DNA from 2 places in the Niastella sp. sgz303648 genome. Region 2 is predicted to be linked to the other one. Evidence: riboswitches for the same ligand, from Rfam matches in the RefSeq annotation. Region 2 holds a riboswitch; the other holds the start of a gene.
What was found. A riboswitch is a leader RNA that binds a small molecule or an ion and turns the genes downstream of it on or off. The one in region 2 is predicted to bind cobalamin.

Region 1: another riboswitch for cobalamin. It lies ahead of AC59IL_RS26270 (TonB-dependent receptor plug domain-containing protein); the one in region 2 lies ahead of metE (5-methyltetrahydropteroyltriglutamate--homocysteine S-methyltransferase).

What each region holds. Positions count from the first base shown of each region.
Region 1 is NZ_JCAPSW010000010.1:123,100-126,317, forward strand. It holds gene AC59IL_RS26265 (TonB-dependent receptor family protein) at 1-632, shown strand, start outside; cobalamin riboswitch at 778-1,071, shown strand; gene AC59IL_RS26270 (TonB-dependent receptor plug domain-containing protein) at 1,193-3,127, shown strand.
Region 2 is NZ_JCAPSW010000007.1:129,342-132,559, forward strand. It holds gene metE (5-methyltetrahydropteroyltriglutamate--homocysteine S-methyltransferase) at 1-1,925, opposite strand, end outside; cobalamin riboswitch at 2,071-2,219, opposite strand; gene AC59IL_RS20995 (ribonucleoside-diphosphate reductase subunit alpha) at 2,334-3,218, opposite strand, start outside.

The sequences.
Region 1 (3,218 bases), on a different contig from region 2:
ATTATGAAGCAGGCATTAAAAGCAGCTGGTTACAGCAACGCTTATACGTAGAAGTAAATGCTTTTTATTACCAGCTTAAAAATGCCATCGCACGACGGAACGACAGCACCGGAGCAGACTATTTCATAAATGCAGGAAGCACCCGTCAGCGCGGTATTGAATCGCAGGCTTATTACCAGTTGTTACCTAAAGGCAATGGCTTTTTAACCAGCGCACGTATCTGGATCAGTCATACCTGGAACAAATTCCGTTACCAAGATTTTAAAGTGGTAAGTACCGATTTCTCAGGTAACAAGCTGCCTAGTGTTGCTGCCAATATTGTATCGGCCGGTATTGATTTCGCTACGCGGCCCGGCTGGTACACCAACATAACATGGTTTTACAGCGACCCGGTTGCATTGAATGATGCCAATACAGATGTTGCATCATCGTACAACCTCGTGGGCGCCCGTACCGGCTGGCGCACCTCATTTGGCAAAAAAGTAATGATGGATGTGTTTGCAGGGGTAGATAATTTATTTGATGTTACCTATAGTTTGGGTAACGATATCAACGCTGCCGGAGGTCGTTACTACAATGCGGCGGCTGGTGTTAATTATTATGCAGGTGTAGCGTTTCAGTTTAAGTATTAACAGGCTTCATAACAAACAATTGATCTTTATGCATTCAAAGATCAATTGTTTGTATTATAAGGTGTTGCAATGGCTTTAGATATACCGCTCCGCTTTTCCACAGCAGCTTTAAAAAAAATATATTGGAATAAGCCCCCCACCCCCCTATTTTTGCCGCGTGATTGGTTTCTGCCGGCGTAATGTGTCGGGAGAATGAAAAGGGAAACCGGTGTAAGTCCGGTGCTATCCCCGTAGCTGTAAGTTCCTTAACAGTTCTAAGTTTTAAGTTTTAGGTTCTAAGTTAGTTCCTGAGTTTCAAAGTCAGCGAACATAGAACTGAGAACACAGAAATAAGAACTGTTCAGTTCAATCTTTATACCACTGTCGAATAAATTAGCAAAGATGGGAAGGTATTGAACTGCGAACAAGCCAGAAGACCTGCCAGTTGCAATTATTACATCAACGAGCTTTCGGGTGAAAAGCCGGGATGAAATTCGTCTTAACCGCGGAAGACCATTTCATTTCTGTTCGTATTTCATTTTTCCGAAGGTTCATAGTTACATCAAAACTAAACTATGACCATGTTTAAAAAGTTACTCGCAGTATCTTCTCTGGCGCTGAGCCTTGATTCATTTGCACAGGACTCTACATCTTCTTCTTCAAAACAATTAGATGAAGTAATTGTAACAGCCAATAAGCTGGCCCAAAAACAATCTACTACCGGTAAAGTCATTACGGTTATTTCGAAAGAACAAATCGAAAAAAGCAGCGGTCGCACCGTTGGGCAATTATTAAACGAGCAGGCTGGCATTACCATTAATGGCGCCTTAAACAATATTGGAACCAATCAGTCGGTTTACATGCGGGGCGCTGCATCGGGCCGCACATTGATCTTACTGGATGGTATTCCGGTTTATGACCCGTCTCTTTCAGGCAATGAATTTGATCTGAACCTTCTTTCGCTGAATGATATAGAACGGATAGAAGTTTGCCGGGGCGCACAATCTACATTATACGGCAGCGATGCAGTAGCAGGCGTAATCAATATTATAACTGTTAAGCAAAACATTGCCAAACCTGTAAATGCCAAAGCAAGTATCGGCGCCGGTAGTTTTGGCACTTTCAGGGGTAATGTTCAGTTTTTTGGCAAAGCCGATAAGCTAACCTATAGCGCCCGTTATTCAAAAGTGAAATCAAATGGATTTTCAACAGCATACGATAGCACGCATAATCAAAACTTCGATAAAGACGGTTTTAACAGCGATGTAGCCGCTGCCTCTTTGCAATACCAGGCTACACCTGAACTTTCGATAAGAAGCTTTATTCAATATAGCCATAACAAAACAGATCTCGATTACGGAGGTTATAAAGATGACAGGGATTATGTATTGAAAAATAAAAGTCTGATGACCGGCGCCGGCTTCACTTATCGCAGGAACGGGGTAAGTATAACAGGTAATTATCAATACTCAGATGTTACCCGGAATTTTGTAAATGATAGTACTGATGCCGTTTATACAAAATACTTTTCGAACGACAACTATGGCAAGGCTCAATATGTTGAAGCATATGCCAATATTAATTTAGGTAAAGGTTTCAGCTGGCTGCAGGGAGCCGATTACCGGTTCAGCAGCATGAACAGCCAATCGCTTTCCATAAGCGTATTCGGACCATATCCTGATAAAATCAACGATACATCGCATAGCCAGGCTTCGATGTTTGCTTCGCTGTTTTATAATGCACCCAACGAAAAGCTGAATATCGAACTTGGTGGCCGTATGAACGTGCATTCACGCTACGGCAGTAACTATACCTATACTTTCAATCCTTCGTACAATTTCAGCGACCATTTCAGGGTATTCGGAAGTGTGGCTACTGCATTTAAAGCACCCTCATTATATCAACTCTTTTCAGCTTATGGCGATCCTAATCTGAAACCAGAAACTTCAACCAACTATGAACTGGGTGCACAGGCAAAGAATGAATTGGTTTCAGGCCGCGTGGTTTATTTTCAACGCCGTATTAAAACCGGTATCGACTTCGATTACATAAACTACAAATATTTCAACGCTGCCAAACAAACGGTAAAGGGTTTTGAATTTGAAGCAACGGCAAAACCGGTGTATCACCTTACACTTACAGTAAATTACACCTACCTTGATTCAAAAGACGACATACAAAGCCGTGAAACATTTAAGGATACTACCTATCATTATTTGCTCAGAAGGCCCAAACATAACCTGAACGTTACTGCAGGTTATCAGATAAACAGTAAATTTTATGTAAGTGCTTCAGGCAAATATGTAAGCAAACGATATGATGTTGGCGGGTACATGACTAAAGATTTGGCATTGAGCGATTACTTTATAGTGAATGCTTATGCAGAATATAAATTCGTTAAATTTTTAAAAGTATTTGCAGATGCACAGAATGTTACCGACCGTAAATTTTTCGATGTAAATGGATACAATTCAATTCCATTTATGTTTAACGGAGGCATCATCTTAAACCTGTAAATTATAACAGGCAGGGAGTAGTTATTTCAACTGCCTCCTGCCTTCATTTAAACAGCGGTAAAATTCTTTAACTTAGAATAGTAAAACGTAT
Region 2 (3,218 bases):
GCTGCCAGGCGAAATGCTTTCACCGCCCAATCAAGATAAGCGGGGCCATCTTTTTTGCGCAGAGGCAATCCCTCGCGAATGGCGGGTTCGTCGATCTGTATGATCTGAATGCCTGCCTGTTCCAACGACACCACTTCATCGCGAATAGCCAGCGCAATCTGAAAAGCGGTTTGCCACCTCGGCTGATCGTCGCGCACAAACGACCATTGCAAAATAGTTACCGGACCCGTAAGCATACCCTTCATTAAGCGGCTGGTTTGCGATTGTGCAAAGCGGCTCCACCTTACCGTCATATCGTGCGGGCGGCTTACATCGCCTCCTATGATGGGCGGTTTTACACAACGGCTGCCATAGCTTTGCACCCATCCGTTTTGGGTGAACAAAAACCCATCGAGCTGCTCACCAAAATATTCAACCATATCATTGCGCTCAAACTCACCATGCACCAGTACATCCAACCCAATCTGTTCCTGAATGCGAATGGCATCTATGGTGGCGTTTTCAATGGCCGCTTCATATTGCTGCGTGGTAAGCTCTCCTTTTTTCAGTTTGGCTCTTAACTGGCGTATTACATCGGTTTGCGGAAATGAACCGATGGTTGTTGTTGGGAACATCGGCAACTGAAAGCGTTTGTGTTGTATTTTTTGCCGAAGGCCAAATTCGCTGGTACGTTTTGCATCAGCCTCTTTAATAGCAGTCACCCGTTGTTTTACGGCCTGTTTATGAATGCGTGTTGAGTTTTGGCGACCGGCAATAACCTGTTGATTAATAGCAAGCAATTCGCCATTGCCTTCAGCGATCTGGTTCAGTTCGTTTATTTCAATCAGCTTTTGTTTGGCAAATGCCATCCAGCTTTTGATTTCGGCATCTATAACATTTTCGCCATCGAGATCAACAGGTGTATGCAGCAATGAACACGACGACGACAGCATAACCCTTTCCCTGCCGATAGCAGCAACTGCTTTTTCGATCAGCGCTATTGATCTTTTGTAATCGTTCTTCCAGATATTACGGCCATCCACAACGCCTAACGATAAAGATAATTTAGGAGGAATAACCTGTAATACGTCATCAAGCTGCTGCGGCGCGCGCACCAGGTCAAGATGCAATGCGCAAACGGGAAGATTAACAGCTACGCTGGTATTCTCCTGCAGCCCTTCAAAATAAGTAGCTAACAGAATCTTGAGGTTCGTTTGCTTTCTGATTTCCTGATAGGCATATTGAAAAGCCTGTTGCTGTTTGGGTGTAAGGTCGGTTACCAGAAACGGCTCATCGAGCTGTACCCAAATGGCGCCTGCTTCTTCGAGCCGCTTTAAAACCTTTATATAAACGGGCAACAGTTGTTTTATGAGATCAATTCTATCGAATGGCTTATCAGAAGATTCTCCGGTTTGTTTTTCTTTACCCAATAATAAATAAGATACAGGCCCTATCAATACCGGTTTGGGTAAAATGCCTGTTACACGCCGGCATTCATTGAATTCATGAAACAGTTTATCGGATAATATCCTGAATTGCTGACCGGCCGTGAACTCAGGAACGATGTAATGATAATTGGTATCGAACCATTTTGTCATCTCCATGGCCGTTATATCGAGCCCATGTTGCTGATAACCCCTTGCCATGGCAAAACACAGGTCGATTTCAGCATTGTCTTTAACATCAGTTACCACCGGTGTGTACCTTGCAGGCACAGCGCCCAGCAATAACGACATATCGAGCACCTGATCGTAAAAGCTGAAGTCGTTACAGGGTATTAAATCAATACCCGATTGCTTTTGTAATAACCAGTTTTCTTCCCTGATCTTTTTTGCGGCAAGAAATAATTCGCTTCTGGTTGTGTTGCCTGCCCAATATTGCTCACAGGCTTTCTTTAACTGGCGTTGCGCCCCAATACGGGGGAACCCAGGAGTGTGTGTTAGCATACGCATAAACATTTAATTAAACATTAATGAATAGTATTAATGTCTTTACGTTTAATGAGTATGCTTTCGTGATAAAGTGTTAGAGAGAAACAGTGATGAATGGGGTGATATACTGTTCCTGACTGCTGCTTCAAACCGCGAAAGCATTCGTCTTAATTTGCAGGCAAGTATCTGGCTTCTCCCCACTCTGTGAGTCGGGAATTACAGTTGCGCGACAGCCCGTGAATTGCACACGGTTCCTTTTTAATAATCCACGTTGGTACAACGGGATTAACCTGAAAACAAAGTGTTAAAGTAAAGAACTGAAAGGCGAAGATAGGAAATAATGAATATAGAATGTAAAATGTCGAATATCGAAGTCTTTTACACTTCAACATTCGACATTTATTATTTGATATTCGATATTGCTTACGCTGAGCAGGTAACACAACCATCTTCCATGCTACAGGTTCCGCCGTTGAGCAATTCGCTCTCAACTGCTTCGGCCGATTTGGGAACCACAGGTTCCATCTGGCGACTGCCCTGCTTTTCAACTGTAAACTGAACCGCCTGCGAAGCAGCCTGTGTACGTAAATAATACATACCGGTTTTTAATCCTTTCTTCCAGGAATAGAAGTGCATGGAAGTTAATTTGGCTACGGTAGGACTATCAACAAATAAGTTCAATGATTGCGACTGACAAATATAGGCGCCGCGATCGGCAGCCATATCAATTAATGTACGTTGTTTTATTTCCCAAACGGTTTTGTACAACGCTTTGATATCGGCCGGAATTTCTTCTATATGTTGAATCGACCCGTTCGCTGCAATGATCTTGTTCTTCATGGTATCGTTCCACAAATTCAGTTGCACCAGATCTTTCAGCAGGTGTTTGTTTACGATAATGAACTCGCCGCTTAATACCCTGCGCACATAAATGTTTGAAGTGTAAGGTTCAAAACATTCATTGTTGCCCAATATCTGTGAAGTAGAAGCGGTAGGCATAGGCGCTACCAGCAGCGAATTACGAACGCCATGCTGCATAACTTCAGCTCTTAGTGTATCCCAGTCGTGGCGGTTCGAAGGCTGCACATTCCACAAATCGAACTGGAACTGCCCTTTCGACAATGGTGAACCGGCAAAGGTTTCATAAGCGCCCTGTTCTTTAGCCATGTCTTTACTGGCCGTCATGCCGGCAAAGTAAATGGTTTCGAAAATGTTTTGATTCAACATCTTCGCCAGGTCGCTTTCAAAAGGCAAACGCAATAAGATAAATACATCGGCCAGTCCCTGAACACCTAATCCAATAGGGCG